Regions from separate parts of the Kitasatospora sp. NPDC001261 genome, predicted to be linked through region 2. Evidence: riboswitches for the same ligand, from Rfam matches in the RefSeq annotation. Region 2 holds a riboswitch; each other region holds the start of a gene.
What was found. Region 2 has a riboswitch for cobalamin ahead of ACFY4B_RS42275 (ribonucleoside-diphosphate reductase subunit alpha). Riboswitches for the same ligand answer to the same signal wherever they lie in the genome.

Region 1 (7,166 bases), on a different contig from region 2:
GCCCGCAGGTAGCCGCGGGGCCGGCCGTCCACGGCGTCCCGGTTGCGGACCCGGGTGGCGCTGGCGTCGCGCGGCTGGCGGGCGAGCTCGGCCTGGGCGGCGGCGCGCTCGGCGGGGCCGGTGCCGGGGTGGGCGATGGTCCGCTTGAGCTCGGCCCGGCGCTCGGCGTGGCGGGCGACGACGGCGCGCCGCCGCTCGTTCTTGGCGATCTTGCTCTGCTTGGCCATCAGACCTTCTCCCCCCGGGCGCGGATGCGGGCGACGGCGGCCTCGATGCCGATCGCGTCGACGGTGCGGATGCCCTTGGCGCTCAGCGCCAGCCGGACGTACCGGCCCTCGCCGGGCAGCCAGTAGCGCTTGCGCTGGATGTTGGGGTCGAAGCGGCGGCCGGTGCGGCGGTGCGAGTGCGAGATCGCGTTGCCGAAGCCGGGCCGGCGGCCGGTGAGTTGGCAGCGGGCGGACATGGGTGCTCCCTGGCGTCCGGGAATGGGCAGGACCGGGCTCACGTTACACCAGATGAAAATGACTTCCATTTCGATGTACGGTTCGAGCCAACCCCTCGGACCGGACCCCGAGACCCCGACCCCCAGACCCCAGGAGGACGTCCCATGGCCCGCAGCGAACTGCGCCCGGTGATCAGGCTCCGCTCCACCGCCGGCACCGGCTTCACGTACGTGACCCGCAAGAACCGCCGCAACGACCCGGACCGGATGGTCCTGCGCAAGTACGACCCGGCCGCGGGCCGGCACGTCGACTTCCGCGAGGAGCGCTGACCCCGGACGCGCGAACGGCGCCTCCCCGGACTCGGGGAGGCGCCGTTCGCGGCCTGGCCGCTCGGCTCAGGAGCCCTCGGGCGTCCAGCGCTGCTCGACCCGGGCGAGCTTCCAGTACCCGATCGCGATCGCCCAGACCACCACGAACAGCCCGGCGATGGCGTAGCCCACGTTGTCCAGCGAGATGTCCGCGACGAACCCGGTGACCGGATCGGTCAGGTCGAGCTTCTCGTGCAGCACCCCGACCAGCTCGATGGTGCCGATGATGAAGGCCACCGCGATCGACAGACCAGTGATGGTCAGGTTGTAGTACACCTTCCGGACCGGGTTGGCGAAGGCCCACTGGTACGCGAAGTTCATGAACGTCCCGTCCAGGGTGTCGAACAGGCTCATCCCCGCCGCGAACAGCAGCGGCAGGCAGACGATCGCGTACCAGGGCAGCCCGGAGGCCGCGCCCGAGCCGGCCATCACCATCAGGGTGACCTCGGTCGCGGTGTCGAAGCCCAGGCCCAGCACCATGCCCACCGGGAACATCTGCCCCGGCCGGGTGATCGAACGGGTCGCCCGGTTCAGCACCCGGGCCATGAAGCCGCGCGAGTCGAGGTGCGCCTCCAGCTCCTTCTCGTCGAACTTCCCGGCCCGCATCGAGCGGAACACCCTGAGGATGCCGAGCAGCGCCGCCAGGTTGAGCGCGCCGATCAGGTAGAGGAACACGCCGGAGGTGGTCGTCCCGATCACGCCCAGCCACTTGTGGGTGGCCGACTCGTCGTCCATCAGCGTGTTCGCCAGCTGCGCGCCGCCCGCCACCAGGGCGGCCATCAGCACCACCATCGAGGAGTGCCCGAGGGCGAACCAGAAGCCCACCGAGACCGGCCGCTTGCCGTCCGCCATCAGCTTGCGGGTGGTGTTGTCGATCACCGCGATGTGGTCGGCGTCGAAGGCGTGCCGCATGCCGAGGGTGTACGCGGTGATGCCGAGGCCCACCCCGAAGACCTGGGTACCGACCGCGTACCGCTCGGGCGCGACCAGGAAGATCAGCGTGCCGAAGGCCACCACGTGCATGGCCACGATCACCGCCATCAGCCCGGCCGTACGGACGGTGTCCTCGCGCCGCCATCTGAAGCTGGGCAGCACGGAAGGGGCCGGCTTCGCGCCGGCGGCAACGGTTTCGGGCAGGGTCATCTGCGGATCACGCTCCAGCACCTCGTGGAAAACCTCGTGAGATGCCGTGGCCGGTCTCCTGGCTGACGGGATACCCGTGCCCGCCTTCCCAGGTGCGCGAGGCACCCAGTGGCTCCGTGGGCACGGACGACGTTCCTCCGCAGGCGGAGGAACGACCCGATCACAGTGGCGAGGGCCGCTCCGGGCTGGGACCCCTGAGGGTCCGTCACCGGTCTTCCCGAGCACCACGGCGGGGAACACCGTAGGGGCCGCGCCCCGACCCGTGCAAGGCTGCGCACCTGCGCAGGTGTCCAGGATCACAGGCGGCCGCCTGCAAGAATGTCCGCATGCATCTCGTACCGGCCGACCGCGCGGGCCACCGCACCATCGACGGGCACCGGGTCTGCGAGGCCATCGCCGCGATCGGCGACCCCGCGCACGTCCGGTCCTGGGCCGAGCGGTTCTCCCTGCTCGCCGACCCCGGACGGCTCGCCCTGCTGCTCGCCCTCCACCGGGCCGGCCCGCTCGCCGTCAGCGACCTCGCGGTGGCCACCGGCATGCGCGACCCCGCCGTCTCCCAGGCCCTGCGGCTGCTCCGCACGGCCGGCGTGGTCACCGGCGACCGGGACGGACGAGTGGTGCGCTACCGGCTCGTGGACGAGGCCATGCGCCCCCTCCTCGACGAGTGCGCCGCCGCCGAGCACCACGAGCCCAGCGCGGCAGTGGGCTGACCCCTCCCGCCGACGCCTGCCCGACCTGCTGACTCATGCTCGGTCCGCCGACTCCCGCCCGGGCTGCTGACTCCCGCTCGGGAAGGCGCGCCGTGAACGGCCCCGGCCAGTACGATCATGATGTGCCGTCCCACCCCCATGCCTGGCCCGCCGACCGCTGGAACACCGACCCGGTCAAGGCCCGCGTGCTGGCGGTCGCCCGCACCCTCACCTCGGCCACCCGGGTGCTGGACGTCCTCTCCCTGCTGAGCCCGCACGGCATCGAGTGGTACTTCACCGTCAACCCCGGTTCCGTCTTCGCCGACCGCGCCCTGGACGAGTACCTGCACGGCCTGTCCGGCTTCACCGTGCTGGACTGGGACGACGCCGTCCGCCACCGCTTCGACCTGGCCGTCGCCTGCGCCGTCCACTCCTCCATGCACCGCCTGGACGCCCGCCTCGTCGTCCTGCCGCACGGCGCCGGCTACAACCGCCTGGTCACCGAGTCCACCGGCGACACGGTCAGCGCCGCCGGCCTGTCCCGCAACGAACTCACCCACCGCGGGCGGGTGTTCGTGGACGTCCTCGGGCTCTCCCACCCCGAACAGCTGGACCGGCTGCGGACCTCCTGCCCCGAGGCCCTGGACGTCGCCCGGGTGGTCGGCGACCCGTGCTTCGACCGGATGCTCGCCAGCCGGCGCTCCCGGGACGGCTACCGCGCCGCGCTCGGCGCCGTCGGCGGCCGACGGCTCGTCGTCGTCAGCTCCACCTGGAGCGAGCACTCGTTATTCGGCCGCCACCCCGACCTGCCCCGGCGGCTCGTCCGCCAACTGCCCGCCGACGAGTACACGGTGGCCGTCGTGCTGCACCCCAACGTGTGGAGCCGCCACGCCCCCGGGGCGCTGCTCGACGACGCCCGCCGGATGGGCCTGCGCCTGATCCCGCCCCACCAGGGCTGGCAGGCCGCGCTCGTCGCCGCCGACTGCGTGATCGGCGACCACGGCTCGGTCACCGTCTACGGCGCCGCCCTGGAACACCGCACCATGCTCGTCGCCACCGGCGCCGCCGAACTCGACCCGCGCTCCCCCAGCTACGCCTTCGGCCAGGCCGCCCCCGTCCTCGACCCGGACGGGGACCTCGCCGCCCAGCTCGAACAGGCCCTCGCCGAGGCCCCGGCCGGCCTGCGCGAGATCACCGACCGCTCGCTCGCCCACCGCGGCGAATCCGCCCGGCTGCTGCGCCCGCTGCTCTACTCCTTCCTGGACGGCCTGGACGAGCCCGGGGACGAACCGGCCCTGCCGCCCTACCCCAGGCCCGTCCCCTGCCCCGGGGCCGCCGAGTGGCCCACCGCGTACGACGTCGAGGGCAGCACCGAGGGGACCGAGGTGAGCCTGCGGCGCTACCCCTTCCACCCGGACGACCACACCCCGCGCGGCTTCCACGCCCTCACCGACGAGCACCCGGGCGACGCCCTGCGCTACACGGCCGAGGTGATCGCCCGCACCGAGGCCCACGCCGAACGCCCCGCCACCCGCTGGCTCGCCGACACCGCCGCCGAACTGCCCGGCCTCGCCGTCGCGGTGGCCGCCCTCGGCCCGGCCCGCCACCTGCTCCGGCTGCACGGCGGCCGGCTGCTGGAGGCCCACGCCGAACCGGACTGGGGCCGCCCCGACCCCGCCGTCGACCCGCTGCTGCTCGGCTCCGCCGTGGCCTGCTGGCTCGCCGACGGCGGCGACCCGGCCGGCCTCCCCGAGCACGGACTCACCGTCCGCACCGGCGGGGACCGCACCCGGGTGTCCTTCCGTACCGGGCCCTGACCCCGCCCGCCCGCTACGGACCGCCCCTCGGCCCGGACCGCCCCTCAGCCCGGACCGCCCCTCAGCCCGCCAGCTGCCGCAGCCGCTCGCGACTGCGCTCCGCCAGCTCCGCGTCGTCCAGCTCCTCGGCGAGGGTGACGAGCAGGGTGTGGGCCTGCGCCTCCTTCGCGTACTGGTTCCGCTCCTTGGCCTGCCGGGCGCAGTCGTCCGCGTGGGCGACGGCGAGGTCCAGCTGCCCGAGGGCCCGGTGGGCCCGGGCCCGGACCAGCGGCAGCTTCATCAGCATGTCGTTGTCCCGCGTCCGCCCGGCCCGGGCGGTGGCCTCGGCCAGCAGGGTCAGCGCCTCCTCCGGACGGCCGTCGGCGATCAGCGCCTGCGCCAGGTTGTAGCTCTGGACGATCTCGCCGTGGTCGTCGCCCCGGTTCTCCGCCAGGGCCAGGGTGAAGCGCTCCACCGCGTCGCCCGGGCGGCCGTCGGCCAGGCAGAGCAGGCCGTCGGTCTCGTAGAGCACCCCGACCACCCGGCGGTTCGTCACCAGCGGGACCAGCTCCGTGGCGAGCGCCAGCTGCTCGGCGGCGAGCCGGTACTCCTCGCGCTCCTGGTGGGCGCGGGCGAGCTGGTTGCGCATCTTGACCACGGCGGCCGGCTGGTTGTCCCACTGGGCCGACTCGATGCCGAGCCGGTGGGTGGCGATCCAGTCGTCGTAGAGCTTGCGGCCGTGGTACAGCGGCCAGAGCGACTCGCAGAGCCGCCACACCTCGCCGTGCCACCCCTGCGCGGCCGCCTCCTCCACCACCGCGCGGAAGTCGGCGCGTTCGGCGTACAGCCACTCCAGGGCCGCGGCGTCGGAGGCGAAGCCGGGCAGGTCGTCGCCGCTCGGGTCCTGCAGCCGGAGCCGGTCCCTGCCCATCGTCCGGTCGGCGAGCGAGGCACGGCCCCGGAAGTACGCCACGACGCCGGCGAGGAGCCCGGCGCGGTCGGGCAGTTCCCGCGTCCGGCCGTAGGCGTGCAGCCGCACCACGTCGTGGGCCCGGAATCGGTCCTCGCCGTCGTCGTCCACCACCTCGTCGAGCACGTGGACGCCACGCAGCTCCCTGACCGCCTGCTCGGCGCGCTCGACGCCGACCGCCCGCGCCAGTTCGGCGGACACGAAGGGGCCGGGGTGCACGCCGATCAGCTGGTAGAGCGCCCGGCCCGGCGCCGACAGCCGCTCGTGGACCAGGTCGTACGTCGCGCCGACATCGCTCTCCTCGTCCTCCAGCATCGCCAACCTGCCCTCCCGGTCGTGCAGTTCGGCCACCACCCGGCCGACCGGCAGGCTGTCCCGGTCCAGCAGCTGGCTCCCGACCGCGTTCAGCGCGAGCGGCAACCCGCCGCACAGCTCGACCAGTTCGGCCAGTTCCCCGTCGGTTCCCCGCCCGGAGCCCACCCAGCCCCGCACCAGTTCGGCGCCCGCCGCCGCGCTCAGCGGCCCGAGTCGGCGCACCTCGGCGCCGTCCATCCGCAGCGCGGGCAGCCGCCGCCGGCTCGCGACCACCACCAGCCCGCAGGCGGGGAGCAGCGCCCGGACCTCCGCGGCGTGCTCGACGTTGTCCAGGAAGAACAGGCACCGGCGCCCGGCGGTGGCGGTGCGGAAGGCCGTGAACCGCTCGGCCTCCACGGCCGGGGGCTCGGCGCCCAGGGCGCGCAGGAAGCCGGCCAGCAGCCCGGGGAGGTCCACCCCGCCCTGGTGCCGGTAGGCCTTCAGGTCGGCGTAGAGGTCCCCGCCGGGGAAGCGCTCCCGGTGGCGCTCGGTGAACTTGGCGATCAGCTCGGTCTTCCCGACCCCGCCGAGGCCGGTGAACACCACGACCCCGAGTCCGCCCTCCTCGACCCGGTCCAGCGCGCCGGCCAGTGCGGCGAACTCCGGTTCACGGTTGACGAACGGGCCGTGCGGCGCGCGTACCTGACGGGGCGTCGGCACCGTCGGCGGCTGGTGGAGGTGCACCGACCCGATGCTCCCGGCCTGCACCACATGGCCGCCCACCGTGGCGCCTGACACGGTGTTGGCCACCTCGTGCCGCTCCATCCGCCTGCTCCCTCCGGCCGCCCGGGCCCCAGCCTACGGGCTGGGCACCCGGCCGGAGGGGCGCTCGGGTGTCACCGGGGGGTGATCTCGCCCATCTCGCCCCAGCCGTCCATGCCGGGGATCTCGATCGAGACGATCTGCGGCTTGGCGGCCACGGCGTACGACATCTCGTCCATGGCCTTGGTGAAGTGTGCGGACTCCACGTGCTCCTTGCCGGCGTCGCCGTCGCGGAACGCCTCGACCAGGACGAACTCGTTGGCGTTGTCGACGCTGCGGGACCACTCGAAGAAGAGGTTGCCGGGCTCGCTGCGGGTGGCCTGGGTGAAACCGTCGACCAGGTCGAGCCACTCGTCGGCGCGCTCGGGGCGGACCGCGAACTTGACCGTAATGAAGATCATGGGACTTCCTTCCCTTCCACGTTCACACGTGGCCGTGCGGACAGGTGCCCGCCGCTCGGCGGGCACCCGTCCATCGTCGCAGGTCAGAAGGGCCCTCCACGAGACGGGGGCGTCGCGCGTCCCGGCCGGGGCCGGTCACGCCGCCTGGCAGGCGGGGCACCAGAAGAGGTTGCGGGCGGCGTGCTCCTCCGTCCGCACGTCGGTGCCGCAGACCAGGCAGGGCATGGCGGCCCGCCGGTA
Region 2 (7,166 bases):
CGCTGGTGCACCGGCTCGATGAGCCTGCTCGGCAGCAAGAAGTTCTGGCAGACCAAGCTGCGGCCGATCACCCGGGCCTGCTACCTGTCCGGCTTCTTCTACTACATCCACACGGCGCTGTTCACCGTAGTCTCACCGCTCATCCCGATCGTCCTGCTGCTCGCCCGCCCCGACCTGATCCGCTGGGAGAACACCGCGCTGGTGCTGCCCGGCCTGCTCTACGCGACGGTCATCTTCCCGCTCTGGCACCGCAACCCCTACCGGCTGGAGGCCTGGGCCGCCCGCATGATGTACGGCTGGGCGCACGTCTTCGCCATCTGGGACATCGTGCGCCGCAACCGGATGGCCTGGCAGCCGACCGGCTCCAGCGGCGCCAAGCGGAACAGGACCCGGCGGTTCTGGATCGGCGTCATCGCCTGGGGCGGCGGAACCGCCCTGCTCTGGGTGCTGCTGAGCATCTGGCGGATGCTCACCATGGGCCCGCTGAACTTCGCCCTCGTCCTCGCCTCCGGCCTCTTCTACGCCACCATCGTGGGCCGGGTCCTCGTCCAGCCCCGCCCGACGGAAGCAGTGTGATCGCCATGACCGCCCACCCGAGACGGGCCGGCCAGCTCCGTCACCGGCTGGCGCTCCCGCTGCTGGCCGCCGCCGGCCTGCTGCTCACCACCGCGTGCGGCCCCGAGGACCCCGGCTTCGCGATGCAGAAGGACCTCGCCCAGGCCGCCCCGGCCGCCGCCCCGGCTCCCGGCGCCCCCGGGACTCCCGGCGCTCCGGGCGCTCCGGGCGCGACCCCCGCCGCGGGGGGCACCGCACCGGCCGCACCCGCCACGCCCAAGGCCCTGCCGGCCGGCGTCCCGTACGACGTCACGCCGCTGCTCAGGCCGAGCCACAAGTACCTCGGCGCCGCCCTGCCCGACGTCCCCGCCACGATGGACGCGCTGCCCGGCTACCGCGACGCGATCGGCAAGCAGCCCAACGTCCTGGAGTTCTACGCCCACTGGAAGGGCGGCTTCGACACCGCGGGCGCCCGCCGGATCCACGACGCCGGGGCGCTGCCCTTCATGGCCTGGGAGCCGCACGACCGCTCGCTCGCCTCGATCGCGGCCGGCGACACCGACGACTACGTGCGCGGCGTCGCCAAGGCCGTGGCCAAGTTCAACCTGCCGATCGCCGTCAGCATCGCCCACGAGATGAACGGCGACTGGTACCCGTGGGGCCGTCAGGCCGCCACCCCCGAGGACTTCGTGGCCGCCTGGCGCCACGTCCACGACCTCTTCGACCAGGCCGGCGCCACCAACGTGATCTGGGTCTGGAGCCCCAACATCACCGACCCCGCGCCCAACACCCGCCTGGAGCCGTACTACCCCGGCGACACCTACGTCGACTGGGCCGGCATGACCGGCTACTTCACCAAGACCGGGCCCAAGACCTTCGACGCGCTCTACGGCCCGACCATGGCCGAGATCCGCGGCTTCTCCCAGAAGCCCTTCTTCATCAGCGAGACCGCCTCCGAGCAGGGCAAGCGCCAGCACGCGGACATCGACCAGCTGTTCTCCGGGCTGGAGGCGCACGACGACATCGTCGGCTTCGTCTGGTTCAACATCGTCAAGCGGGCGGACTGGCGGGTCGAGGCCGTGCCGGACACCCTCGCCGCGTTCAAGCAGCGCGTGTCCGACCCCCGTTACGGCTTCGACATCCGGAACCCCTGATGAGCACTGAGTCCGAGTTCTCCCCCGTCCCGCACGGCCGCTCCGCCCACGACCCGGCCGCCGAGCCGGACCCGGACGGGCCCGGCGCCGTGGCGGTGGACAGCCCCGACGGGCCCCGCCCCGCCGTGGCGGTCGACAACCCCGACGGCGTCGAGCTGGCCCCGTACACCATCCCGCGGGTCCCCGCGATCGGCTGGGACCCGGGCACCAGCCCCCGGCGCCGGTGGATCGCCCGCGGCCTGCTGGGCGCCGTCCTCACCGTCCAGGCCGCCCTCTCGCTGCGCCTGCTGGCCGCCGCGCACCCCGACGAGGCCGCCGCCATGGTCGCCGGCCGCCAGCAGCTGGCCCACCTGCTGCACGGCACCCCGGTCACCACCGACCTGGTCGACCGGGTGCACGGCTCGCCCTGGCTCTACCCGCCGCTGGCCGGCGCCGCCGCCGACGCCAACGGCATCTGGGGCACCCGGCTGCTCAGCCTCGGCTTCGCACTGCTCACCACGGTCCTGCTGTACTCGCTGACCCGGCGGCTGTTCAACGAGCGGGTCGCCATCTGCGCCATCGCCGGGTACGCCGTCCTCCAGTCCACCGTGGTGGTCGGCTTCTACGCCGCGCCCGAGTCCCTCGCCGTCCTGCTGGTCGCCCTCGCGGCCTGGACCACGGTGTTCACCGCAGGCCGCCATCCGGCCCTGGCCCTGCTCGCCGCCCCGCCCACGGCGCTGGCCTGCGCCACGGCCTACTCCGCGGCCTTCGCCGTCCCCGCCCTGGTGGCCCTCGCCTTCGCCTGCGCCCGGCCGTACCACCGGGTGGGCCCGGCCGCCCTGCGCTCACTGCTGACGGCCCTCGGCACCCTCGTCCTGCTGCTCCCGTACGGCACCCTCGGCAAGGTCGCCGGGTGGTCGCCCTCGCGCGGCAACGCCCCCGGCTCGGCCGGCTCGGTCCTGCTCGGCACGCTCCAGTGGGCCGGCCTGTTCACCGTCCTCGCGGTGGCCGGCACCATCGCCTACACGCGCCGCGAACAGATGCCCGAGCACGACGCGCCGGAGAAGGAGCCCCTCCCCACCACCCGGGGCCGGCGCGCCCTGCTCGGGGCCGTCCTGACCGCCACCGCCCTGCTGGTCCCCGCCGCCCACCTGTGGACCGGCACCTCCGGCGCGCTGTTCCGCCACCTCGGCTACGGCATGCTGCTGGCCGCCCCGCTCGCCGGGGTCGGCCTGACCCGGCTGGTCGGCGCCCACTTCCGCCACCCCCAGCTCGGCATCCTGGTCTGGGTCGCCCTGCTCGCCCTCGGCCTGGAGCAGTCCGCGCTGCGCTACCAGAACGGGCCCGACTCCGGCCGCCTGCTGGCCGTCCTGCGGGTCCACACGGAGCCCCAGGGCCGCTACCTCACCGAGGTCGACGGACTCGCCGAGTACTACCTCGGCGGCGTCTCCAAGCCCGAGCAGTGGGTCTCCGCGCGCGCCGGCACCGACTACCGCGACGGGGCCGGCGTCGAGCACCACGGCGACGACGGCAGCGTCGCCGCGATCCGGGACGGCTGGTTCACCATGGTCGTCCTCGACAGCACCGCGCCGAGGGCCACCGACCGGGCCCTGAGCGAGGCCCTGGGCGCCGCCGGACACTACCGGCTGGTCGCCCAATTCACCTCGCCGACCGGCGATTCGAGCACGTACAAGGTCTATCTGAAGCACTGACCGGCCGCCCGGCCCACGCACATCCGCGACACGACAGGCACAACATATGGTGCCGCCGCAGTCCGGCGGCACAACATGTATGCTCGCTTCTGCTGTCGATGCAGGGGAACCCGGTGCGAATCCGGGACTGCCCCGCAGCGGTGAGCGGGCGGCTCCAGCAGCCGCACCCCGCGAGTCCGAGTACCTGCCGACGGCGTGCGCCACGGCCCTCCCGCAGAGGCCGCGCCGGCACCAGCAGTACCCCTCCGGGCCTCGCGGGCGGGCCGGGGAGTCACCTCGCGCGACGCTTTTTGCGTTCGCGCCGTGCTCCCCTGCCCAGATCGGCCCGGTGGCCCCCCGAGCACCGCCGCCGATCGCCGCCAGGAGAGAGCGCCTTGACCACCGCTGCCTCAGCCACCCTGCCCGCCCAGGGCTCCGGTACCGCCTTCACCGACCCGACGGTCTCCGACCCCGGGGGCGCGCTGCTGCGGCTGCTCACCGACCGCAGCACCGACCTCACCGAGGTCGACCCCGGCCATGTCGCCGCCGCCGCGCTGCGCGGCCGCCACGCCGGCTCGGACTTCGCCGAGCTGCGCGGGCTGGCCGTGGACGCCGCCGCGTCGATGATCGCCGAGGACCCCCAGTACTCGAAGCTGGCCGCCCGCCTGCTCGCGCTGGAGATCGTCGACGAGGCGAACAGCCAGGGCTCGGTGTCCTTCTCCGCCTCGATCACCGTCGGCCACACCGAGGGCCTGATCGGCGACACCACCGCGGACTTCGTCGCCAAGCACGCCGCCGCCCTGGACGCGCTGATCGACACCGCCGGCGACGACCGCTTCGAGTACTTCGGCCTGCGCACCGTGCAGTCCCGCTACCTGCTGCGCCACCCGATCACCCGCAAGGTGATCGAGACCCCGCAGCACTTCCTGCTCCGCGTCGCCTGCGGCCTGGCGGTCGGCGACAGCGAGCAGTCGGTGCGCGAGGTGGCCGAGCTGTACGGCCTGATGAGCCGCCTGGAGTACCTGACCTCCTCGCCGACGCTGTTCAACTCCGGCACCCGGCACCCGCAGATGTCGAGCTGCTACCTGCTCGACTCGCCGCTGGACAACCTGGACTCGATCTACAACCGCTACGCGCAGATCGCCCGCCTGTCCAAGCACGCCGGCGGCATCGGCCTGTCCTACTCGCGCATCCGCTCGCGCGGCAGCCTGATCCGCGGCACCAACGGCAAGTCCAACGGCATCGTGCCGTTCCTGCGCACCCTCGACTCCTCGGTCGCCGCCGTCAACCAGGGCGGCCGCCGCAAGGGCGCGGCCTGCGTCTACCTGGAGACCTGGCACGCCGACATCGAGGAGTTCCTGGAGCTCCGCGACAACACCGGCGAAGAGGCCCGCCGCACCCACAACCTCAACCTGGCGCACTGGATCCCGGACGAGTTCATGCGCCGGGTCAACGCCAACCAGGACTGGTCGCTGTTCTCCCCGGCCGACGTGCCGGAGCTGGTCGACCTGTGGGGCGCCGACTTCGACGAGGCCTACCGCAAGGCCGAGCTGGCCGGCAAGGCCGTCCGCACCATCCCGGCGCAGACCCTGTACGCCCGCATGATGCGCACCCTGGCGCAGACCGGCAACGGCTGGATGACCTTCAAGGACGCCTCCAACCGCGCCGCCAACCAGACCGCCCTGCCGGGCCGCACCGTGCACTCCTCCAACCTGTGCACGGAGATCCTGGAGGTCACGGACGACTCCGAGACCGCCGTCTGCAACCTCGGCTCGGTCAACCTCGGCGCCCACGTGGCCCCCGGTGCCACGGTCGACGACCTGCTCGGCGCCATGGACTGGGAGCGCCTCGACGCCACCGTCCGCACGGCCGTGACGTTCCTCGACCGCGTGGTGGACATCAACTTCTACCCGACCACCGAGGCCGGCACCTCCAACTCCCGCTGGCGGCCGGTCGGCCTCGGCGTGATGGGCCTCCAGGACGTCTTCTTCAAGCTGCGGATCGACTTCGACTCCGCCGAGGCCGCCCGGCTGTCCACGCTGATCGCCGAGCGCATCATGCTCACCGCGTACGAGCGCTCCGCCGACCTGGCCGAGCAGCTCGGCCGCCACGAGGCGTACGGCGAGACCCGCGCCGCCCGCGGCGAGCTGCACATCGACCACTTCCCGACGGCCGCCCCGCAGTGGGCCGACCGCTGGACGGCGCTGCGCGCCCGGATCGCCGAGACCGGCCTGCGCAACTCGCTGCTGCTGGCCATCGCGCCGACCGCGACCATCGCGTCCATCGCCGGCGTGTACGAGTGCATCGAGCCGCAGGTCTCCAACCTGTTCAAGCGCGAGACGCTGTCCGGCGAGTTCCTCCAGGTCAACCCGTACCTGGTGCGCGAGCTCAAGGAGCTCGGCGTCTGGGACCAGCAGACCCGCGACGCCCTGCGCGACGCCAACGGCTCCGTCCAGGACCTGAACTGGCTGCCCGCCGGGGTCCGTTCGCTGTACCGGACGGCCTGGGAGCTGCCGCAGCGCGCGCTGATCGACCTGGCCGCGGCCCGCATGCCGTACCTGGACCAGAGCCAGTCCCTGAACCTGTTCATGGCGGCGCCGACCATCGGCAAGCTCAGCTCGATGTACGCCTACGCGTGGAAGGTGGGTCTGAAGACCACCTACTACCTGCGTTCGCGCCCGGCCACCCGCATCGCCCAGGCCGCGTCCGGCACCGCCCGTGCCGCCGCGCCGGCGCCGGTGCCCGTGAACACCCCCTCCCTCACCCCGGAGCAGGAAGCCGCCATCGCCTGCTCCCTGGAGAACCCCGAGTCCTGCGAGGCCTGCCAGTGACCACCCCCGAAGACCGCAAGATGCTGCTCGACCCCGGCTTCGAGCTGACCCTGCGCCCGATGCGCTACCCGTCGTTCTACGACCGGTACCGGGACGCGATCAAGAACACCTGGACCGTCGAGGAGGTGGACCTGCACTCCGACGTCGCCGACCTGGCGAAGCTCAGCGAGGGCGAGCGCCACCTCATCGGCCGGCTGGTCGCGTTCTTCGCGACGGGCGACTCGATCGTCTCCAACAACGTGGTGCTGAGCCTCTACAAGCACATCAACTCGCCCGAGGCGCGCCTGTACCTCTCGCGGCAGCTGTTCGAAGAGGCCGTGCACGTCCAGTTCTACCTGACGCTGCTGGACACCTACCTGCCCGACCCGGAGGACCGCAACGCGGCCTTCGCCGCGGTGGAGAACATCCCCTCCATCCGCCAGAAGGCGCAGTTCTGCTTCAAGTACATGAACGCGGTCGACCACATCGACTCGCTGCAGACCAAGGAGGACCGCCGCGCGTTCCTCCTGAACCTGATCTGCTTCGCGGCTTGCGTGGAGGGCCTGTTCTTCTACGGCGCCTTCGCCTACGTGTACTGGTTCCGTTCGCGCGGCCTGCTGCACGGCCTGGCCACGGGCACCAACTGGGTGTTCCGCGACGAGTCCATGCACATGGACTTCGCGATGTCGGTGGTCGACACCGTCCGCGAGGAGGAGCCCGACCTCTTCGACGACGAGATGGCCAAGCAGGTCACGGAGATGCTGGAGGAGGCCGTCGAGGCCGAGCTCCAGTTCGCCCAGGACCTGTGCGGTGACGGCCTGCCCGGCATGAACACCGCCTCGATGCGCGAGTACCTGCAGGCCGTGGCGGACCAGCGCCTGGCCCGCCTGGGCCTGCCGATCCGCTACGGGTCGACGAACCCGTTCGGCTTCATGGAGCTCCAGAACGTCCAGGAGCTGACCAACTTCTTCGAGCGC
Region 3 (7,166 bases), on a different contig from region 2:
CAGCACGCCCGGCTCCTGCGCGAGCGCGTCCATGTCGGTGAAGTTGGACAGCCGGGGGAAGCGCACCACGGCCACCCGCAACACGTCCGCGCCGAGCGGCCCGGGCCCGTCCGCCCGGTCCGCCACGGTGGACAGGTCCAGCGAGTCCTCGGCGTCCAGCCAGAGCCCGGGCAGCATCGGCAGCGTGCCCAGCACCGGACGGCCGGTCAGCTCGTGCAGCATCTCCAGCCCGGGCGCCAGCAGCCGCGCGTCGCCGCGGAACTTGTTGACGAACCAGCCCGCCACGTGCCGCTGGTCCTCCGCCGACAGCAGTGCCAGCGTCCCGTACATCGCCGCGAAGACCCCGCCGCGGTCGATGTCCCCGACCACCACCACCGGCAGGGCGGCGGCCGTGGCCAGGCCCATGTTGGCGATGTCGCGGTCGCGCAGGTTGATCTCGGCGGGCGATCCCGCGCCCTCGCAGACCACCACGTCGTAGCGGCCGCGCAGGTCGGCCAGGCACTCCAGGGCGCGCTCCAGCAGGACGGGCTTGCGCTCGCGGTAGTCCAGCGCGCCGACCTCGGCCACCGGCCGGCCGAGCAGCACCACCTGGCTGCGGCCGTCCGCGCCCGGCTTGAGCAGCACCGGGTTCATCGCCGCCTCCGGCTCCACCCGGGCGGCCTGCGCCTGCATCGCCTGGGCGCGGCCGATCTCGGCGCCGTCGGCGGTGACGAAGGAGTTGAGCGACATGTTCTGCGCCTTGAACGGCGCGACCCGCACGCCCTGGCGGGCGAGCCACCGGCAGATCCCGGCCGTCACCACGCTCTTGCCCGCGTCCGAGGTCGTCCCCGCGACCAGCAGTGCGTTGCTCATGCCCGTCCCCTCTTCTTCAGCAGTGCCCGCAGCAGGACGTGCCCCGCGACCGTCGTACCCAGCGCCAGTGCGCCCACCCGCCGGGAGAGCGCGCAGGCCCGCTCGATGTCGTCCACCGTCACCGGCCGCAGCTCCGCGCCCAGGACGGGCCGGTGCTCCACCCGCTCCCCGTACCGCAGCGTGCCGCCCAGTCGGACGCCCACCGCGCCGGCGAACGCCGATTCGGCCTGGCCCGCGTTCGGGCTCGGGTGCGCGGAGCCGTCGCGCCGCCAGACCCGCCAGGCGGTCCGGGGCTCGGGGGCGGCGGCCACCGTCAGCAGCGCCGTCAGCCGGGCGCCCGGCCAGCCCGCCACGTCGTCCAGCCGGGCCGAGGCCCAGCCGAACCGGGCGTAGCGGGGCGAGCGGTGGCCGACCATGGCGTCCAGGGTGTTCACGGCGCGGAAGGCCAGCAGGCCGGGGGTGCCGGCCAGGGCGCCCCAGGTCAGCGCGTTCACCACGGCGTCGGCGGTGTTCTCGGCCACCGACTCGACCACCGCCCGGGCGATCTGCTGCCCGTCCAGCGCGCTCGGGTCCCGCCCGCACAGGTGCGGCAGCCGCTCCCGGGCGGCGGCGAGGTCGCCGGCGGCCAGCGAGCGGCCGATGGTGCGGGCCTCCCGGGTCAGCGAGGTGCCGCCGAGCACCGTCCAGGTCGCGGCCGCCGCCAGCGCCGCCCGGCCCAGCGGGCGCCGGCCCACCGTACGGTCCAGGGCGAGCGCGCCCGCCGCGACCGCGCCCACGCACAGCGCGGTGTACCCGGCCCCGGCGGCGCGGTCGTCGCGCCACAGCCGCCGCTCCAGCCGGGTCGCGGCGCTGCCGAAGAAGGCCACCGGGTGGCCCCGGCGGGGGTCGGCGAAGCGGGCGTCGGCGGCGTAGCCCGCGGCGGCGCCGAGCGCGAACACGGCGGCGCGGGCCAGCGGGCGCGAGGCTCGGGTCAGCGGGCGCGGAGCGGGGGAAGGCGCGCGCGGGGTCATCGGCCGCACGGCGGAGGGCAGCTCGGAGTCCGGCCGGGCGGGGCAGCCTGCATCGCGTGCGTGTCCTCACTCAGGGTCCGCGCCCTGGATCGACGTGACGGCGGCGAGAGTCTCCTGGCTTCCGGGTCGAACGCACCCCCGGAGCCTTCCAGCGGCCGTCGACGGCCCGCCGTGGCGATGTTCCGAGCGTGCTCCCCGGTGACAGTGGCGGGACCGCGCCGGACTTCCACCGGCTTCCTCTCCATGCCTCCGTTTGGCCCCAGGATCCCATCACGGGCCCGAACCGGGAGTCAACCGAGGTCACGGAGGGGTTGGTCACACGGGGACGCCGCTGACGCCCGGTCGGATCGCCCGGCGCGGCCCCGCCCCGACCCCCGCCACCGGCACCCCCTGAGTACCGCCCTGAGCACCGCCCTGAGCACCCCGGGAGCGCCCGCCGGGTGACCCGGACGGCCCAGCCCGGTGGCCGGTCGGGCGGAGCGCCGGTGAACTGGGGCTCGAACACCGTCCGGTCCGTGAAGAACGTCCGTGAACAACGTCCGTGAACAACGTCCGTGAACAACAGAGCGGGGAGCGAGATGCGTTGGGGAACCGCCGCCGTCGTGGCGGCCGCCGCGGTGGGGGCCGCCGTGCTGGTGGTCGGCCGCCGGGCCTCCGAGCGGATGGTCCGTCCGGTGACCGCCGTCCAGGAGTCCGGGCCGGTCCAGGTCCGCGCCCTCGCCGCCGGCCGGGTCACCTTCACCCGCGGCCCCGCGAGCCTGCGCCCCGGCCGCTGGGCGGTGGAGTGGGCGGACGGCGGGCACGCGGTCGTCGAGGAGGTGCTGCACGCCGACGAACAGGGCGTCACCCGCCGACTGGTCCGCGCCGACCGGGGCACCCTCGTCCCCGGCACCGAGGTCCGCTTCACCCCGCGGGTCCACCTCGGCGACCCCACCGAGGCGCTCGGCCTCGCCTTCGCCGACACCACCGCCGACGGCGAGCTCGGCGCCCTCCCCGCCTGGCGGCTCGACGGCAAGCGCGGCACCTGGGTGATCCTGGTGCACGGCCCCGGCGACGACCGCCGGCAGACCCTCCCGGTGCTCCCCGTCCTCGACCGGCTCGGCCTGCCCGCCCTCGCCGTCACCTACCGCGGCGACCGGGGCGCCCCCGCCTCCCCGGACGGGCTCAGCCACTTCGGCGAGACCGAGTGGCGCGACATCGAGGCGGCGGTGCGGCTGGCGCTCGACAGCGGCGCGGGCAAGGTGATCCTGTACGGCTGGTCCGTCGGCGCGACCATCGTGCTGCAGACCGTGGCCCGCTCCGCCTGGTCGCACGCCGTCCGCGGCCTGATCCTCGACTCGCCCGTGCTCGACCTGCCCGCCTCCGCCCGCCGGGACGCCGCCCGGGCCGGCTTCCAGGGCGTCGCCGCCGAGCTCGGCGCCCTCGCCGCCGAGGGCCGCACCGGGGTCGACCTCGCCGACTTCGGCCGCATCGCCGACGGCACCGACCTGCGGGTGCCGACCCTCCTCCTGCACAGCCCCGAGGACCGGATCGCGCCCTTCGGCGCCGCCGAGAAGCTGGCCGCCGCCCGCCGCGACGTGGTGAGCCTCCAGCCCTTCCCCGGCGCCGACCACGCCACCCTCTGGAACACCGCCCCCGACCGCTACACCGAACTCCTCCGCCGCTGGCTCACCCCGCTCCTCTAGGGCCTCAACCACCCCCCCTGTGCGCGAGGGCGTTTTCGGCTGGTCCCCGCCGCTTTTCCCGGTGCGATTCCCCCCGTCCGGGAATGAACGTTCCTCCCATTCCTCCGGGCCCGCGTGAAAAGTCGGCCCGGCCGACTTCCGGTGCGGCTCGATCCCGATCACGCCGCCCGCCATCCGTCCGGATTCGGGCTGGACAGTCCTGCCGGGCGTCGCCGGGCCGAATCGCCCCCGTACGGGCCCCTCGGCTGTCAGGAGCAATATTTGGCCCGACCCCTTACCCCCCACCCGTACGCACGGTGACCGCCCGAGCATTCCCGGCAACCGGGCCGCCCCCCGTGGCATGGGCAGGTCACACGTTTCCGGCCAGGCGGTTTGCCGTTGTTGCCCGATCTTGCGGAGGTGCCACCGGCGGTCGCCCGGTCGTACGGACAACCGGATGTGACAGAAGGCCGGTACAAGGGGAAGACTGCTCGACGTGACGTCTCGGAACCCGCGCGACCGTGATGCCCCGCTCCCGCCGACGATCGGTACCGGTGCGACGGTGACCCGTCTCCCCGGAACGGCCCAACGGCCCGCCGGTGGCAGGCCGGGCGGGGCGGGAGTCCCCCGTAACGCAGTACCCCGGCGACGAGGGCCCGCTCCGGCTCCCGGGCGGGGCAGGGTTCCCGTGCCGGAGGGCTTTCCGGCACCCTCCGAGCTGGCGCCGCTGGCCCGCCGGATGCTGGTGGACGCCGTCCGGGTCGCCCGCTGGGCCGGTGAGCTGGCCGAGGTCGACAAGCGCGGCGAGCTGCTCCCGGACGACGCCCGCGCGGCGGGCCGGGCCCTGGCCATGACGGTCGGTGCCGCCGCCAAGGCGTGGGGGCAGGCGCTGCTGGTGGGCCTGGTGGAGGCCCGGGACGGCGGAGCCGGCCCCGGCTGGCGCCTGCACGCCTGGGAGCACGACGACGAGGCCGTGGTGCGCGGCTGGTCGGCGCTGTTCGACGCCTGGACCCTGCTCGCCCCGGTGCCGCCCGCGGCGCTGCGCGGCGTCTTCGCCGTCCTGGCCGGGCAGGCCGTGGACCAGGCCCCGCAGCTGCTCTCCTTCCTGCACCTGGTGGACGGCCCGGTCGCCGAGAGCGAGCTGCTGGAGCTGCTGCGCCGCGGCCTGGACGAGCGCCGGGTCGGCACCGGCCTCGGCGGACCCGGCCTGTCGCCGGTGCCGCACGCGGCCTCGGCCGTCTCCGCCGTCCGCGGCACCTGCCGTGCGCCGCAGATCGACACCCCGGCCGCGCCCTCGGACGTGGCCGCCGTCCTGGACTGGATGCTGGACGGCCTGGCGGCCGTCGGCGCCCTGGTGCGCAGGAACGACGCCGCGGAGCTGTCGCCGCTCGGCCACTGGGCGGTGCGGGCGAAGCTGGAGGAGATCTGCACGGTCGCGCAGACCGCGGCCGGGCACATCGAGCAGAGCGCCTTCGAGCTGCTGAACGCCTGTGCGGACTACTCGCCGGGCCCGGCCCGCGCCGAGTTCCGGGCCTGGGTCGCGGCCCGTCCGGCCGACCGGGCGGTGGGCGAGCTGCTGGACGCCGCCCAGGGCGACGACGCGCTGGTGCGCGGGCTGGCCTTCGAGGCGCTGCGGGTGGCCGGCGGACCGGCCGAGCAGGCGGTGCGCGCGGCGGTGGACGAGCCGGTGCTGCGCCCGTACGCGCTGCTGTGGCTGGCGGAGCGCGCGGACGAGGGCGTCGCCCCGGCGGACGTGCTGGGCGCGGAGGACGCGGCCTGGCTCTGGGTGGACACCGCGGCCGCGGTGCTCGACCACGGCGAGACCGAGCTGCTGGTGGGCCACGTCGAGGGCGCCGCGGCGGGCGACCCGGTCCGGCTGTTCGCCCGGGCCCGGCAGTCCGGCCACCCGCGGGCGGCCTCGGTGCTGACGGCGGTCTCGAGCGTGCACCCGGACCCGGGCGTGGCCCGGGCGGCCCGCCGCTCGGCGTTCAGCGTGCACACCGGCGGCGCCTGAGCCGCACGGGCGCACGGGAACACGGGCGCACAGGAACACGGGAACACGGAAAGGGCCCGGAACCATCAGGTTCCGGGCCCTTCCCCATGCCGGTCGTGGGACGGCTCAGCCGAGCCGCGACTCCGCCCGCCGGGCGCGGACGTCGCCGACCTTCTGCCCCACCTTGCGGCGGATGACCAGCAGCGGCGCCATCGCGGCGAGCGTGATCTGGGCGAACGCGCCGACGTGCATCAGGCTGTCGCCGCCGGGCAGCCCGGTCGCCCAGGCGGCCAGGCAGCCGATCGCGACGACGACCCAGCAGAGCGTGGCGGTGGCCAGCAGCCCCTGCGGCTTCGGGTACTCGATCCGGCTGACCATCAGGTACGCGGCGCCGAAGATGGCGAGCAGACCGGGCAGGAACGGCGGGTCGAGCAGCACGATGGCGATCACCGTCATCGCGCCCATCGGGCAGGGCATGCCCTGGAACACCCCGGGCCGCATCTTGACGGCCGAGAAGCGGGCCAGCCGCAGGACCACCGCGAGCAGTACGGTCAGCGCGATCAGCGCCGACAGCTTGCTGTTGGAACCCGGGGAGACCATGCCCCAGACCGCGACGAAGTAGGCCGGCGCGATGCCGAAGCTGATCAGGTCCGCGAGGTTGTCCAGTTCCGCTCCGAGGGCGGAGGAGCGCAGCTTGCGCGCCACCAGCCCGTCGAAGAGGTCGCACATCGAGCCGATCAGCAGCAGCGTGACCGCGGTGGCGGCGCTGTGCCGGTCCGGAGCGGCGTCCGGGTTGGTGATGTGCGGGACCAGGACCCCGGTGGTGATCGAGTAGATCGCCAGGAAGCCGCAGACGGCGTTCCCCAGGGTCAGGAAGTCGGCCGTGGACAGGTGCTGGGGAGAGCGCGGGGCACGCAGCTCGCGGTCCCGTGCCCAGCGGCGGCGGCGCAGGGCCGTCTCCTCGTCGTCCAGGCCGACGATTGTCTCAGGATCAGTCACGGTCAAGGCGCGTCACCCCGGCTGTGGTCTTCTGGCCGACCTCGACGCCGACCTCGACGCCGGCCGGCAGGTAGGTGTCGACGCGGGACCCGAACCGGATCAGACCGATCCGGTCGCCCTGCTCGACCTTGGTTCCGGCGTCCACGTACGGCACGATGCGGCGGGCCACGGCCCCCGCGATCTGGACCATCTCGATGTCGCCGAGCTCGGTGTCGAAGTGCCAGACGACCCGCTCGTTCTGGTCGCTGTCCTTGTTGAACGCGGGGACGAAGCCGCCCGCGACGTGCTCGACCGACGTCACGGTGCCCGGCAGGGGCGCGCGGTTGACGTGGACGTTCAGCGGGCTCATGAAGATCGCGACCCGGGTGCGGCCGTCCGGCCAGGCGTCGATGCTCTGCACCACGCCGTCGGCGGGGGAGATCACTCTGCCCGTGCCGATCTCACGCTCGGGGTCGCGGAAGAACCACAGCATGCCCGCGCCGAGGGCACAGGCGGGTACCGCAGCCAGGGCCCACTTGCCGCTGCGCCGGGTGAGGGCGGTGGTCACGGCGGCCGTGGCGAGGGTGGGGACGAACCAGGGGGTGGCTCCGCGCGCGATGGTCACGCGGGGTCGCCGACCGGCCGTCGGGGCTGCGAGGGCATCGCGGT
Region 4 (7,166 bases), on a different contig from region 2:
CGACGACGGGCTTGCGCAGGGCGCCGAAGCGGTCCCAGGCGGCGAACCAGTCGCCGAGGTAGGCGTCGACGAAGTCGAGCGACTGCATCTCCTTGATGTCGGCGCCGGCCGCGAAGGCCTTCTCCGAGCCGGTGACCACCAGGCAGCCGATCTCCGAGTCCCGGTCGAACTCCGTTGCTGCCGCGACGACTTCGTTCATCAGCCGGGTGTTCAGCGCGTTGAGCGCCTCCGGGCGGTCGAGCGTGATCAGCCCCACCCGGCCCTTGCGCTCGACCCGGATCGTCCCGTACGTCATGCGGCGCCCTCCCGGAGGGTGGTGATGATGGCGGAGAAGTCCAGCCCGGCGCCCTCGTCCTGGGCGAAGGCGGCGTACAACTCGGCGGCCCGTCGGCCCAGTTCGGCCGGGACGGCGGAGGCGGTGGCGGCGTCGGCGGCCAGCCCGAGGTCCTTGGCCATCAGGGTGGCCGCGAATCCGGCCGCGTAGTCGCGGTTGGCGGGGCTGGCCGGGACGGGGCCGGGGACGGGACAGTTGGCGGTGAGCGCCCAGCACTGGCCGGAGGCGGTGGAGGCCACGTCGAACAGGGCCTGGTGGCTGAGCCCGAGGCTCTCCCCGAGGACGAAGGCCTCGCTGACCGCGATCATGGAGACGCCGAGGATCATGTTGTTGCAGATCTTCGCCGCCTGGCCGGCGCCGGACCCTCCGCAGTGGACGACCCGCCGGCCCATCGCCGCCAGCAGCGGCTCGACGTCGGCGAAGTCGGCGGCGTCCGCGCCGACCATGAAGGTCAGGCCGGCCGCCTCGGCGCCGGCCACGCCGCCGGAGACCGGTGCGTCGACGGCCCGGTGCCCGGCGACCCGGGCGAGGTCGGCGGCCACCCGGGCGTCCCCGACCGCGATGGTGGAGCAGTCCACGAACAGCGCGCCGCTCGGCGCCGCCGCCGTCAACTCACCGTAGGCGTCGAGGACATGGCGTCCGGCCGGGAGCATGGTGACGACCGTCCCGGCCGCCGTCACCGCCTCCGCCGCCGAGGCGGCCACGGCGACGCCGTTCCCGGCGGCGCGCTCCCGGGCGTCCGGGGACAGGTCGTAGCCGGTCACCCGGTGTCCGGCCTTGACGAGGTTGGCGGCCATCGGGCCGCCCATGTTGCCGAGTCCGATGAATCCGATCGTCTGGGTCACCAGCGCTCCAGGGGTGTGGTGGCGGCGAGGCCGAGTTCACGGTCGCCGAGCGGGGCGAAGTAGCGGTCCACGGCCGCGGGTTCGACGGCGCCCAGGGTCGCCGGGCTCCACCGCGGGGTACGGTCCTTGTCGATCACCTGGGCCCGGATGCCCTCGGCGAGGTCCGGCGTGGCGAGCGCCGCGCAGGAGGTGCGGTACTCCTGGTCGAGGACGGCCTCCAGCGGGCCGAGTGCCCGGGCCCGGCGCAGGGCCGCGAGCGTCGCCTTCACGGCGGTCGGGGAGTTGGCGGCGATCCGGTCGGCGGCCTTCTTGGCCTCGGGTTCGCCGCTCTCCCGCAGCCGGTCGAGGATCTCCTCCACGCTGCCGGCCGCGTAGCAGTGGTCGATCCATCCGCGCTGGCCGTCCAGCACGCCGGCCGGCGCGGGCCCGACGTTCCGTTCCAGGGCGTCGTGGACGGGCAGTTCGGCCAGGTCGTCCAGCAGTGCGGGCAGCCGCTCGGCGGGCACGAAGTGGTCGGCGAGCCCGCACAGCAGCGCGTCCCCGGCGCCGACGGATCCCGCGGTCAGGGCGAGGTGGGTGCCCGACTCCCCCGGCGCGAGGGCGAGCAGGTAGGTGCCGCCGACGTCGGGGACGAAGCCGATGCCGGCCTCCGGCAGGGCGACCCGGGTGGTCTCCGTGACGATCCGGACGCTGCCGTGGGCGGAGACGCCGACCCCGCCGCCCATCACGATGCCGTTCATCACGGCGACGTAGGGCTTCGGGTAGCGGGCGATCCGGGCGTTGAGGCGGTACTCGTCGCGCCAGAACTCCTCGACGGCACCCGGGTCGCCGCCGGTGGCGGCGCGGTGGATGGCGACGATGTCGCCGCCAGCGCAGAAGGCCCGCTCACCGGCGCCGGTGATCACGACGGTCTCCACGTCGCCGTCCCGCTCCCACACGTCCAGTGCGGCGGAGATCCTCCGCACCATGCCGTGGGTGAGGGCGTTCAGGGCCGCCGGGCGGTTGAGGACGATCAGACCCGCCCGGCCCTCGCGCTGGACGAGGACCTCATCCGTACCCATCACGCGGCCCCGGTCAGGCCGCGGGCGACGATGACGCGCATGATCTCGTTGGTCCCTTCCAGGATCTGGTGCACCCGCAGGTCGCGGACGATCTTCTCGATGCCGTACTCGGCCAGGTAGCCGTAGCCGCCGTGGAGTTGGAGCGCCTGGTTGGCCACCTCGAAGCCGGTGTCGGTGGCGTGGCGCTTGGCCATCGCGCACAGCTCCGGCGCCCGGGGGTCGCCCCGGTCCAGCGCGGCGGCGGCCCGCCAGAGCAGCGATCTGGCGGCCTCCAGCTCCGTGGCCATGTCGGCGAGCCGGAACCGCAGCGCCTGGGCGTGCAGCAGCGCGGCCCCGAACGCCTCCCGGTCGGCCAGGTGGCGGGTGGCCCGCTCCAGGGCGTCCTGCGCGCCGCCGACGGAGCAGGCGGCGATGCCGAGCCGGCCGCCGTTCAGCCCGTTCATGGCGATCCGGAAGCCCTCGCCCTCCCCGCCGAGCAGGCGGTCGGCGGGGAGCCGGACGCCGTCCAGCAGCACCTGCCGGGTCGGCTGGGCGTTCCAGCCCATCTTCTTCTCGTTCGCTCCGAAGGAGACGCCGGGGTCGTCCCGCTCCACCAGGAACGCGGAGACGCCCCGGGCCCCCGGGCCGCCGGTTCGGGCCATCACCACGTACACCTGCGAGGTGCCGGCGCCCGAGACGAACTGCTTGACGCCGTCCAGGACCCAGTGGTCCCCGTGCCGGCGGGCCCGGGTGGCCAGCGCGGCGGCGTCCGAGCCCGCGCCCGGCTCGGTGAGGCAGTAGCTGCCGAGCAGTTCCGTCGAGCAGAGCCCGGGCAGCAGCCGGGCGCGCTGGGCGGGACTGCCGTAGCGGTCGATCATCCAGGCGACCATGTTGTGGATCGACAGGTAGCCGGCGATGGACGGGCAGCCGGTCGCCAGTGCCTCGAAGACGAGCACGCCGTCCTGGCGGCCGAGCTCCGAGCCGCCCGCCTCCTCCCGCACGTAGACGCCGCCGAGGCCCAGGTCGGCGGCCTTGCGCAGGACGTCGACCGGGAAGTGCTTGGCCTGGTCCCACGCGACGGCGTACGGGGCGAGGTGCTCGCGGGCGAAGTCCCGGGTGGTCGCGACGATGGCGAGCTGGTCGTCGGTCAGATGGGTGTGCACGGCGCGCCTCAGCCCATCGTCGGGATGGTGAAGCTCGCGCCCTCCTTGGCCCCGGAGGGCCAGCGCGAGGTGACGGTGCGGGTGCGGGTGTAGAAGCGGATCGAGTCCGGCCCGTGCTGGTTGAGGTCGCCGAACGCGGAGCGCTTCCAGCCGCCGAAGGTGTGGTAGGCGATCGGCACCGGGATCGGCACGTTGACCCCGACCATGCCGGTGTTCACCCGCCGGGCGAAGTCCCGGGCGGTGTCGCCGTCCCGGGTGTAGATGGCCACCCCGTTGCCGAACTCGTGCTCGCTGGGCAGCCGCAGCGCCTCCTCGTAGTCGGCGGCACGCACCACGGTGAGCACCGGCCCGAAGATCTCCTCCCGGTAGATCCGCATGCCGGGCGTGACCCGGTCGAACAGCGAGGCGCCGAGGAAGTAGCCGTCCTCGTGCCCGGCCAGCCGGAAGTCCCTTCCGTCGACGACGAGTTCGGCGCCCTCCTCGACCCCGAGGTCCAGGTAGCCGCGCACCCGCGCCAGCGCGTCGGCGCCGACCAGCGGTCCGAAGTCCGCCGCCGGGTCGTCCGAGCGCCCGACCTTGAGCGCGCCGATCCGCTCGACCAGCTTCGCCACCAGGGCGTCCGCCGTCGCCTCCCCCACCGGGACGGCCACCGAGATGGCCATGCAGCGCTCCCCGGCCGAGCCGTACCCGGCGCCGATCAGCGCGTCCGCCGCCTGGTCGAGGTCGGCGTCCGGCATCACGATCAGGTGGTTCTTGGCCCCGCCGAAGCACTGCGCCCGCTTCCCGTGCGCGGCGGCGGTGGCGTACACGTACTGGGCGATCGGCGTGGAGCCGACGAAGCCGAGCGCCTGGACGCGCGGGTCCTCCAGCAGGGTGTCCACGGCCTCCTTGTCACCGTTGACGACATTGAGCACGCCCGGCGGCAGCCCGGCCTCCAGGAACAGCTCGGCCAGCCGCAGCGGCACCGAGGGGTCGCGCTCCGAGGGCTTGAGCACGAAGGCGTTCCCGCAGGCCAGCGCGGGCGCGGCCTTCCAGAGCGGGATCATCGCCGGGAAGTTGAACGGCGTGATGCCCGCGACCACGCCGAGCGGCTGGCGCATCGAGTACACGTCGATGCCCGTCCCGGCGTTGTCGCTGAACTCGCCCTTCAGCAGGTGCGGGATGCCGGCGGCGAACTCCACGACCTCCAGGCCTCGTTGGATGTCGCCGTGGGCGTCGGCCACGGTCTTGCCGTGCTCGGCGGAGAGCAGCCGGGCCAGCTCGTCCTTCTCCTGCTCGACGAGCTGGAGGAAGCGCAGCAGGACACGGGCCCGCCGCTGCGGGTTCCAGGCGGCCCACGCGGGCTGGGCCTGCTCGGCGTCGGCGATCACCGCCTCGACCTCGGCGCGGCTCGCCAGGGGCACCCTGGCCTGCACCCGGCCGGTGTTGGGGTCGTACACGTCGCCGAAGCGGCCGGAGGTGCCGGCGGTGGGCTTGCCGGCGATGAAGTGGGTCAGTTCTCGGACCATCGGTTCCTTCTCTCGACAGGGGTGGGAGAGGAGGAATGGAGGCCGCCGCCGGTCGGCGGGCGCACGGTGGCGCGCCCCTCGGCACGGGCGTACGGCGATGTGACGGTACGTCAGGACGCGGGCGCCCCGGCGGTCGTCGGCACGGGACAGCCAGGCGCGGTGGAACGGAAGCAGCCCGGAGCCATGTGTGTCGTCTCCATCCTCGTGGAAAACACGAACCACCCGCGGCCGGTATCCTGACTCCCGGATCACCGCACGCCCTCAGGCCTTCCCGGCTGGCTGCCAGTGGCCGTCATCTGCGAGGACGGACTCCCCGGTCACAGTGGCGGGACCGTGCCGGACTCACACCGGCTTCCCTGACACCGCGGACCTGCCGTCGACCATATAGTTGGACGTCCTAGTAAGTCCAGGGGTACGCGCCCGCGCCGCGCCGCCGGAGGGCCGCTCACCCCCGTCCACCTGCCCGGACACGCCGGGAGCCGGCCCCGAGGGACCGGCTCCGAGGGCCGGCTCCGATGACCGCCGCTCAGCGGCCGGTGGTGACGACCATGCGGAAGCGGGCCCGGTTGGCCGCCATCTTCTCCACCGCCGCCGCGGTCCGCTCCAGCGGCACCTCCTCGACCCAGGCCCGCACCCCCGTCTGCGCCGCGAAGCGCAGCGTGTCCTGGGTGTCGACCGCGATGCCCGAGGAGTGCGCGTAGACCTTCCGGTCGCCCTGGATCAACTGCAGGGCGCTCAGCTCCAGCGGCTCCGCCGGGAGTCCGACCATGACGAGCTCGCCCCGGCGGGTGATCCCGTCGATCGTCGCCACCACGGCGGGCGCGTTGGTGACGGTGGACAGGACCACCTTCGCACCTCCCAACTGCCGCAGGGCCTCGGCGACATCGCCCGCGGTGCTGTCGATGTAGTGGGCGGCGCCGAGCCGGAGCGCGAGCGGCCCCTTCTCCTGGCCGCGGGCGATGGCGACGGTACGGAAGCCCATCTTCTCGGCGAACTGGACGCCCAGGTGGCCGAGTCCGCCGATCCCCAGGATGGCGACGGTGTCCCCGGGCCGTGCGGCGGAGCGGCGCAGGGCGTTGAAGACCGTCACCCCCGCGCAGGCCAGCGGCGCCGCCTCGACCGCGGTGAGCTCGTCCGGGACCGCCGCCAGGGCCACGGCCGGGACGACGACGGAGTCGGCGAACCCGCCCGGATAGGCGACGCCGGGGATCTCGACCCGTGCGCAGTGCAGGCCGTCGCCCGCCCGGCACGCGTCGCAGTGCCCGCAGCTGCCGCCGTACCAGCCGACCGCGACCCGGTCGCCGACCCGCCAGCCCTCCACGCCCTCGCCGAGGGCGTCGACGCGGCCGGCGATCTCGTGCCCCGGGGTGATCGGGAAGGTGCTGCCGGGCAGCAGGCCGCCGGCGATGAGCAGGTCGGAGTGGCAGACCCCGCACGCCTCCACGGTGATCCGCACGGCTCCCGGACCGGGTTCCCGCGAGGGGACCTCGACCAGCTCGGGGGCCGCACCCGGCCCCGCGACCTGGACGGCGCGCAGCGCGGCGGCCGAGCCGCTGGGGGAGGTGGTCATGAGCGATCCCTTCGCCGGGTGATGTGCCCCGGAGCCCCAGGTGACCGCACCGCTCGTCCTGTTCCGGGCGCGCCTTTCGAGACGGATCGAAATGTCTCGAAAGAACTCGGAAGAAAAAGGTGGAGATAGGAATCGAACCCATCTGAACGGCCCTGCAAGCCGCCGCCTAGCCACTCGGCCACTCCACCCCGACAACGATGGAAACATTACACGCACATGAACACGGACCCTGACCAGAATTCCCCGGGAACGGCGATGTTTCACCCCATGGGGCTCTTAGTGCGTCTAGTGTTATTTCTTTCGACATGGCGCCGGTAGGGTCCGACGAGCCAGCGCGTAAAAGACCGGGTGCGCTAGCCTGTGCCGATATCTCCGACCCGATGGGATTTCACTGATGGCCGTTGAGGAATCACGGTTCACCCATACCGCGGAGCCGCTCTGCGGAACCGCCGCGAACCGGTGCCAGTACAAGAACCTGCCCCTGCGCGACCTTCCCCCACTCGGCGTCGTGCGCCGCGCCAGGATCGCCCGCGAGGGCCTGCGCGAGCGCCGCGCCGACGTTCCGGCGCCCGGCCGGCCCTCCCGGTTCGCCGAGGGGGACTGGGTCCGGGTGAAGGACGAGGCCGCGGTGCGCGCCACCCTCGACGACAAGGACCGCCACCGCGGCCTGTGGTTCACCGGCAGCCAGTGGTCGTTCTGCGGCGGC

Region 1: linked by a shared signal. The riboswitch ahead of ACFY4B_RS07250 (HoxN/HupN/NixA family nickel/cobalt transporter) and the one ahead of ACFY4B_RS42275 (ribonucleoside-diphosphate reductase subunit alpha) in region 2 are both predicted to bind cobalamin.
Region 3: linked by a shared signal. The riboswitch ahead of ACFY4B_RS21195 (cobalamin biosynthesis protein) and the one ahead of ACFY4B_RS42275 (ribonucleoside-diphosphate reductase subunit alpha) in region 2 are both predicted to bind cobalamin.
Region 4: linked by a shared signal. The riboswitch ahead of ACFY4B_RS37315 (CoA-acylating methylmalonate-semialdehyde dehydrogenase) and the one ahead of ACFY4B_RS42275 (ribonucleoside-diphosphate reductase subunit alpha) in region 2 are both predicted to bind cobalamin.

The regions. Positions count from the first base shown of each region.
Region 1 is NZ_JBIAXP010000004.1:81,404-88,569, reverse strand. It holds gene rpsN (30S ribosomal protein S14) at 1-227, opposite strand, end outside; gene rpmB (50S ribosomal protein L28) at 227-463, opposite strand; gene rpmG (50S ribosomal protein L33) at 608-772, shown strand; gene ACFY4B_RS07250 (HoxN/HupN/NixA family nickel/cobalt transporter) at 839-1,954, opposite strand; cobalamin riboswitch at 1,985-2,198, opposite strand; gene ACFY4B_RS07245 (metalloregulator ArsR/SmtB family transcription factor) at 2,281-2,664, shown strand; gene ACFY4B_RS07240 (hypothetical protein) at 2,787-4,460, shown strand; gene ACFY4B_RS07235 (AAA family ATPase) at 4,522-6,528, opposite strand; gene ACFY4B_RS07230 (putative quinol monooxygenase) at 6,600-6,926, opposite strand; gene ACFY4B_RS07225 (Fpg/Nei family DNA glycosylase) at 7,062-7,166, opposite strand, start outside.
Region 2 is NZ_JBIAXP010000059.1:4,073-11,238, forward strand. It holds gene ACFY4B_RS42260 (glycosyltransferase family 2 protein) at 1-576, shown strand, start outside; gene ACFY4B_RS42265 (glycoside hydrolase family 26 protein) at 582-1,709, shown strand; gene ACFY4B_RS42270 (glycosyltransferase family 39 protein) at 1,709-3,400, shown strand; cobalamin riboswitch at 3,473-3,607, shown strand; gene ACFY4B_RS42275 (ribonucleoside-diphosphate reductase subunit alpha) at 3,799-6,210, shown strand; gene ACFY4B_RS42280 (ribonucleotide-diphosphate reductase subunit beta) at 6,231-7,166, shown strand, end outside.
Region 3 is NZ_JBIAXP010000015.1:70,751-77,916, reverse strand. It holds gene ACFY4B_RS21200 (cobyric acid synthase) at 1-852, opposite strand, end outside; gene ACFY4B_RS21195 (cobalamin biosynthesis protein) at 849-1,862, opposite strand; cobalamin riboswitch at 1,970-2,103, opposite strand; gene ACFY4B_RS21190 (alpha/beta hydrolase family protein) at 2,441-3,547, shown strand; gene ACFY4B_RS21185 (hypothetical protein) at 4,215-5,540, shown strand; gene ACFY4B_RS21180 (phosphatidylcholine/phosphatidylserine synthase) at 5,646-6,524, opposite strand; gene ACFY4B_RS21175 (phosphatidylserine decarboxylase) at 6,511-7,166, opposite strand, start outside.
Region 4 is NZ_JBIAXP010000037.1:61,970-69,135, reverse strand. It holds gene ACFY4B_RS37335 (enoyl-CoA hydratase) at 1-295, opposite strand, end outside; gene mmsB (3-hydroxyisobutyrate dehydrogenase) at 292-1,179, opposite strand; gene ACFY4B_RS37325 (enoyl-CoA hydratase/isomerase family protein) at 1,176-2,240, opposite strand; gene ACFY4B_RS37320 (acyl-CoA dehydrogenase family protein) at 2,240-3,382, opposite strand; gene ACFY4B_RS37315 (CoA-acylating methylmalonate-semialdehyde dehydrogenase) at 3,391-4,890, opposite strand; cobalamin riboswitch at 5,099-5,290, opposite strand; gene ACFY4B_RS37310 (alcohol dehydrogenase catalytic domain-containing protein) at 5,417-6,460, opposite strand; tRNA gene ACFY4B_RS37305 (tRNA-Cys) at 6,578-6,648, opposite strand; gene ACFY4B_RS37300 (hypothetical protein) at 6,855-7,166, shown strand, end outside.